2 regions of the Amycolatopsis sp. TNS106 genome follow, and region 1 is predicted to be linked to the other one. Evidence: riboswitches for the same ligand, from Rfam matches in the RefSeq annotation. Region 1 holds a riboswitch; the other holds the start of a gene.

Region 1 (3,556 bases):
CTCCAGGCTTTTGTCCCGTCAGATGAACGGCGGCGCTTCCGGCCCCGCCGATGGTGCCGCTCGGACCTGTCCCGTCTGCCCTGATTGTGTGTTTCGCTGAGCGGGCAGGCGGCGGAACCCTAGGCACTACGCTCCGCACCGTACCTCAAGCACCCGTTCCGAGGTGGCCGCGAGCCGCCCCCGGACGGCTGCTAAGCTTGCCTTTCACCGTCGTGTGGCATTCCGTCATGGAGGAAACCCGCGCGCTCTCACGAGCAGCAGGGCCGGTCACAGCGCGGCGGTGAAACCACCGAGAGATTCAAGAGGAGCGCCCCCGTGGCCAACATCAAGTCGCAGATCAAGCGCATCACCACCAACGAGAAGGCGCGTCAGCGCAACCAGGCGATCCGGTCCTCGGTGAAGACCGCGATCCGCAAGTTCCGTGAGGCCGCCGACGCCGGCGACAAGGCCAAGGCCCTGGAACTGCAGAAGGACGCGGCCAAGAAGCTGGACAAGGCCGTGACCAAGGGCGTTCTCCACGCCAACCAGGCCGCCAACAAGAAGTCCGCGCTGGCGAAGCGCGCGAACTCTCTCTGATCGGCTTTCGAAGGGCCCCGGCGACGCGAGTCGCCGGGGCCCTTCGCCGTTTCAGCGGCTCGTGCCGTGGGCGTCGACGACCTCCAGGACCGCGCGCTCCAGCGCGTACTCCGGGTTGGCCGCGACTCCCTTGACCTCGGCGTTCAGCCGGGCGACCACCCGCATCGCGGTGGCGAGCCCGTCCTGGCCCCAGCCGCGGGCCTGCCCCTGCGCCTTGCGCACCTTCCACGGCGGCATCCCCAGCTCACCCGCCATCTGGTTCGGGTTCCCGCGACCGGCGCCGGACACCCGCGCGATCGTCCGGACGGCGTCGGCGAGGGCGTCCGCGACCAGCACGTGCGGTACGCCGAGCTGCATCGCCCAGCGCAGCGACTCCAGCGCGGCGGCCTTGTCACCGGCGACGGCCTTCTCCGCGACGGCGAACCCGTTCACGTCGGCGCGGCCCCGGTGGTAGCGCCGGACCGCCTGCTCGTCGACCGTTCCGCCGGCGTCCGCGACCAGCTGGGTCGCGGCCGACGACAGTTCACGCAGATCCGAGCCGACCGCGTCGATCAGCGCGAGCACGGCCGCACCGTCGATCTTCCCGCCGACGCGGCGGACCTCGTTGCGGACAAAGGATTCCCGCTCAGCGGCCTTGGTCAGTTTCGGGCATTCGACAACCTCCGCACCGGCCTTCTTCAAGGCAGCGGGGAGCCCCTTCGCGGCCTTGCTCCGGCCACCACCGCTGTGCACGACGACGAGCACGATGCCGTCGGCGGGCGCCTTGACGTAGGCCATCACCCCGTCCGCGAGCTCCTGTGAGATGTCGTGCGCGGATTCGAGGACGATCACCCGGCCCTCGGCGAACAGCGAGGGGCTGACCATTTCCGCGAGCGCCGGGACTGTGAGGTCCGACACCCGGATCCGGGTGAGATCCGCCGTCGGATCGGCCGCCTTGGCCGCGTCCGAGGCGCTGCGGACCGCCCGTTCGATCAGCAGCTCTTCCTCACCGAGAACCAGGACCAGCGGCGATGGGGCGGAACCTTGCGTCGTCACGGTGACGATCCTGCCACTCCTCCTCTCGTGTGCTTTGTCCGGTGATGTGTAGCGGGCACGGTGGCCCCACCTGAGCCTCATGTCGTACGGTGTTGGCGAGGCGACGCGATCACACGCGTGCCGACAATCGAATACCGCTCATCCAGAGGGGCAGAGGGAACGGCCCGATGAAGCCCCGGCAACCGGCGTCAGCCTGTCATTCCGCGATCGCGGGATAGCTGACGAACACGGTGCCAATTCCGGCCCGCCATGGCGGGGCAGATGAGGAAAGGAACCTCGCGATGACCGCAACCCTCGGCACGACCTCCACCACCAAGACCCCGGATCTCGGACCGGCCGTCGAACTGGTGTCGAAGGAAGAGGGACACCGGCAGCCGCTCGCCCCCGAATTCGTTTCCGCCGAGGACTTCTCGCCGCTCGAAGTCGCCTACGACTTCGGCCGCGTGCGCCGCGAGGACATCGAAGCCGGACCGAAGAACATCTGGCGCTACAAGAAACTCCTTCCCGTTCCCTCGAACGTCGAAGAGGTCCCCAACACCGAACCCGGCGCCACCCGGCTCATCCAGGCCGACAGGCTCGCCAAAGCCTTGGGCGTCAAGAAGGTCTGGGTCAAGGACGACACCGGCAACCCCACTCACTCGTTCAAGGACCGCGTGGTCGCCGTCGCTTTGGCCGCCGCTCGCGAGTTCGGGTTCGACGTGCTCGCCTGTCCCTCGACCGGCAACCTGGCCAACGCCGTCGCCGCCGCGGCGGCCCGTGCGGGCTGGCGGTCGGTCGTGCTGATCCCGAAGACCCTGGAACGGGCCAAGATCCTGACCACCGCCGTGTACGACGGTGACCTGATCGCGGTCGACGGCAACTACGACGACGTGAACCGGCTCGCCACCCAGCTCGCCGCCGAGCAGGAGAGCTGGGCGTTCGTCAATGTGAACGTCCGGCCCTACTACTCGGAAGGCTCCAAGACGCTGGCCTTCGAGGTCGCCGAGCAGCTCGGCTGGCGGCTTCCGTCCCAGATCGTGGTGCCGATCGCCTCCGGTTCCCAGCTCACCAAGGTGGACAAGGGTTTCCGTGAGTTCGGGCAGCTCGGCCTCGTCGACGAGACGCCGTACAAGGTGTTCGGCGCACAGGCCACCGGCTGTTCCCCCGTCTCGGCGGCCTTCCGCGCGGGGCACGACGTCGTCCAGCCGGTCAAGCCGGACACGATCGCCCGCTCGCTGGCGATCGGGAACCCGGCCGACGGCCCCTACGTCCTCGACGTCGTCAACCGCACCGGTGGCGCGATCGAAGACGTCACCGACGAAGAGGTCGTCGAAGGCATCCGGCTGCTCGCCCGTACCGAGGGCATCTTCACCGAGACCGCCGGCGGCGTCACCGTCGCGACGGCCAAGAAGCTCATCGAGACCGGCAAGCTCAACCCGGACGAGGAAATCGTCCTGCTGATCACCGGTGACGGCCTCAAGACCCTCGACGCCGTCGAGGACAAGATCGGCCCCAAGGCCACCGTCAGCGCCTCGGCCGACGCGGTCCGCGAAGCTCTGGGCATCTGAGTTCCCGGCGGCCCGTCTCAAGAACGAGGCGGGCCGCGGGGCTCACCCCGGCGTACCAGGGCGAGGCCTCGCGCGTCGGCGAGGACGGCTGTGTCGCCGTCCGTGTCCGTCCTGGCGACCGACGCGCCGACGGCCACCAGGTTGTCCAAAGTGGACTTGTTCGGATGCCCGTAGGTGTTTCCGGCGCCGACGCTCACCAACGCCGCCCGCGGCGCGACGGCGTTGAGAAAATCCGGTGCCGTGTAACGGCTTCCGTGGTGCGGAACCTTCAGTATCTCGGCACGCAGTTCGGCACCCTCGGCCATCAGGTCGGCCTGCGCGGCAAGCTCGATGTCGCCCGTCAGCAGCACCCGGCCCGCCGGGGTCCCGGCGCGCAGGACGACGGAGCCGTTGTTGAT
Region 2 (3,556 bases), 4.1 Mb from region 1:
TTGCGCGAACACGACCGCGCAGAGCACGAACGCCGCGGCCACGACGAGGACCAGGACGCTGCGCTCCAGCCACGCGAGCCCGGCCAGGCCGAGCGTCAGCAGGATCGCGCTCCGGGTGTCGCCGTCGAGATCGAGCTCCCAGTAGCCGACCAGATCCGCCAGCACGATGCCGACCAGCCCGCCGAGCGCGATCGCGGCGACCTTCCACCAGCGCAGGGCCTTCGTCCGGATGGCGTAGAACAGCACCGTGCCGAGGTAGACCGCGAGGACGGCGAACAGCCAGCCGTCGGTCCGGCCGACGATGTCGAACGACGCATCCAGCGCGGCAGCGTTCTCACGGCTCATCTCGACGCCGTACAAGCCCGCGTACCTGCCCTCACCGACCCCGTACAGCTCCTGGGTCAGGAACCGCCGTCCAGCGGCGGGCGCGTAGGCGAACCATCCTCCGGACCACATCCCGCCGAAAGCCACCACCAGCAACTGGGCGAATCCCAGCAACGCCAGCGGAAACCAGTAACGCGGTCGCTCGTTCCCCATACGGGGTGAGGGTAGTGGGTCAGGCGCAGAACGGGGGAAGCTCCCGCGGATCGTTCTCCGGCACCCAGCGGCCTTCCGGCTTCTCGTACTGCCAGCGCGCGCCGCGGGCCACGATCTGGCGCAGCGCCAGGACGATCCGGTCCACGTGCTCGGTGGTGCTCCCGAGGCCGAGGCTGACCCGCACGGCCTGCTGACCCGTCGAACCGGCCACGGCGATCAGCCGCTTGGTCGCCACGTGCGCGCAGAACGCGCCGTCTCGCACGCCGATGCCGTATTCCGCGGACAGCACCGCGGCGAGCCAGCCCGGGTCGAAGCCGTCGACGACGAAGCTGAGCGTGCCGACCCGGTCGACCGGCGCGTCGAACAGCCGCAGTTCGGCGAATCCGGGGATGGCGGCGAGACCGCGGCGCAGGCGCGCCAGCAATTCCTCCTCGTGGGCGACGATCCCGTCCCAGTTCGAGGCCAGGGTTTCGCAGGCGACACCGAGCGCGTAGACGCCGACGGTGTTGGGCGAACCGGCTTCGTGCCGCTCGGGACCGGAATTCCAGACCACGCCGAGGTTTTCGGAGTCACGGTTGACGAGCTTCGTCGCGCCGCCACCGGCGAGGTACGGCTGAGCCGCGCGCAGCCAGTCGGCGCGGCCGATCAGCGCGCCCGCCCCGAAAGGCGCGTACAGCTTGTGCCCCGAGAGCGCGACATAATCGACGTCCAGTTCGCGCACCGAGATCTTCCGGTGCGGCGCGAGCTGCGCCGCGTCGAGCGCGATCCGGGCGCCGTGCCGCCGCGCGACGGCCGCGATCTCCTTGACGGGCAACAGTTCCCCGGTCACATTGGACGCGCCGGTGAGCACGACCAGCCGCGGACCCTGCGGGCAGTCCGCGAGCGCTTCGTCCACAGCGGACACCGCGGCGAGGCGGGTCCGAGGGGTTTCGATCCGGCGGACGTTCGGTCCCTTCCACGGCAGCAGCGCGGCGTGGTGCTCGGTGTCGAACACGACGACCGAGGTGTGTTTCGGCAGGCTGCGCGCGAGAAGGTTGAAGGAATCGGTGGTGTTGCGGGTGAACACGACGGTGTCGGTCGACCGCGCGTCGACGAAGTCGCGCAGGATTCCGCGCGTGCGCTCGTAAAGTTTGGTCGAGACCTGCGAAGCGAAGCCGGCGCCGCGGTGCACGCTGGCGTACCAGGGCAGGAATTCGTCGACCGCGGCACGCACCTTGTCCAGACAGGGGGCGCTCGCCGCGTGATCGAGGTTGGCGTAACCGATGTCGCCGCCGGTGACCAGCGGAACCCGGAGATCAGCGCACGCGACCGCCGGGATCTGGTGCGTGGCAACGTCTTCAGCGACTTCAGCGGGGGTGCTGGTGCGTTCGAGAGCGAGAGTCATCGTCATCCTCCGGGCCAGGGGACCCGCCGAGGATCCCGCGCTTGCCCGTCGCACCACGCGACGAGCCAGGTCCTCACCCGGGGCACCCCACCGCGGAAGGAGGGTTGCCGGTCAGCTAGCCGGGGCTTGACGCTGACACTCGTGACCTACGGACGAAGTTAGCGGATGGGCGGGCGATCGAGCCAGCCCTCGTCCGCATCTTGAGACGCCGCTCACGTGTTCCGCAAGCGGGAAGAACCGTTGCCCGGCGCCGCGCCGCGCCGGGCAACGGCAGGTCAGGCCCGGAATCGGCCGGGCAGCGGGACGGTCGAGCGGGAGGAGACCTCGGTCGCGGTGCCGGAGTACTGATCGGTGCCCGCGGTGAACCGCCAGCCGCCGAAGGTCTTGCCGTCGACGGCTTCGCCGTAGGCCTCGGCGACCTTGGTCGAGACCTCGTCGTAGGACAGGCCGTTCCAGTTGCCCGCGCCGACCCCGAAGTCGCGCGAGTCTCCGCCCTGCGCGGCGGCCGCGGGCAGGGTCCACAGGGTGAAGTGCACATGGGCGCCGGTACTGCTGCCACCACAGGGCAGCGCGTTGCCGGTCCGGCCGAGCGCGTCGCCAGGGGCGACCTTCTGGCCGTCCGTGACCGCGATGCCCTCCAGGTGGTAGTACCCGGTCCGCCGGCCACCGTCGTGGTCGACGGTCACCCAGTCGCCGCCGGAACAGTGCTGGATCCGGACCGTTCCCGCCAGCGGGGCGCGAACGGTCTTGTCCCCGGGGCTGAAGTCGATGGCGTTCTTCACGCCGGAGGTGCCGTTGTCCGAGTGGATCCCCGCCGAGTAGACCGACTGGCCCGAGTCGAAGGGCAGCCCGAACGCGGGAAAGGCGCCGGCCGCGGAGGCGGCGGGAGCAGAGAGAACCACCCCGACGAGTGCGGCGGTGACCCCTAGACCAGCGAACCGCACAGGAAGTTTCGTCACCTTGCGTACTCCTTACCCCGTGACACTCACCCATTCGATGGAGTCGATTGCGGGAAAAGTAATCCAAAAGGAGTACAAATGGGAAGAAGTTTCTGAGATCAACCGACGAACAGCTGGTGGCGGTTCGTGACCTACTGGCCGGATTCGCCCTTCCACCTGGCGAGTCGGCCTGCGCGGTCGACGGCCCGAAGCCGTCGTTCGGCCGCGTCACGCACTTCGGCGGTGGTCACGACGAGTAACTGGTCGCGCTCCTGGAGCCTGGTGTTCTTGTTCGGCGTGAAGCCGGCGCCGTCGCGGACGAGGAGGCTGATCGTCGCCCCCACCGGCAGCCGCAGTTCGGCCAGGTACACGCCGTGCATCTTCGATCCCGCGTGGATCCGGACCTGCAGCAGTTCCGCACCCATCTCGTCGAGCGGCGCGGAGTCGACGTCGATCTCGTGCGCCTCGGCGTGCCGGGCCAGCCCGAGGATTCTCGCGAGCGGGGTCAGCGTGGCCCCTTGGAGCAAAGTCAGCACGATGACCAGCACGAACACCGCGTCGACCAGCTCCTGCGCGCCGGGCACCCCGGACGACAGCGGAATCAGCGCGAGCACGATCGGGACCGCCCCGCGCAGCCCGGCCCAGGACAGGAACACCTGTTCTCGCCAGGGGATCTTGAACGGCAGCGCCGACAGCA

Evidence for each region. A riboswitch is a leader RNA that binds a small molecule or an ion and turns the genes downstream of it on or off. The one in region 1 is predicted to bind S-adenosylmethionine.
Region 2: another riboswitch for S-adenosylmethionine. It lies ahead of CVV72_RS00660 (aminotransferase class V-fold PLP-dependent enzyme); the one in region 1 lies ahead of thrC (threonine synthase).

What each region holds. Positions count from the first base shown of each region.
Region 1 covers NZ_CP024972.1:4,258,530-4,262,085, forward strand. The annotation lists gene rpsT (30S ribosomal protein S20) at 316-576, shown strand; gene holA (DNA polymerase III subunit delta) at 628-1,611, opposite strand; SAM riboswitch class I at 1,747-1,879, shown strand; gene thrC (threonine synthase) at 1,893-3,158, shown strand; gene CVV72_RS19150 (ComEC/Rec2 family competence protein) at 3,176-3,556, opposite strand, start outside.
Region 2 covers NZ_CP024972.1:130,110-133,665, reverse strand. The annotation lists gene CVV72_RS00665 (hypothetical protein) at 1-537, opposite strand, end outside; gene CVV72_RS00660 (aminotransferase class V-fold PLP-dependent enzyme) at 557-1,921, opposite strand; SAM riboswitch class IV at 1,954-2,068, opposite strand; gene CVV72_RS00655 (M23 family metallopeptidase) at 2,197-2,880, opposite strand; gene CVV72_RS00650 (potassium/proton antiporter) at 3,012-3,556, opposite strand, start outside.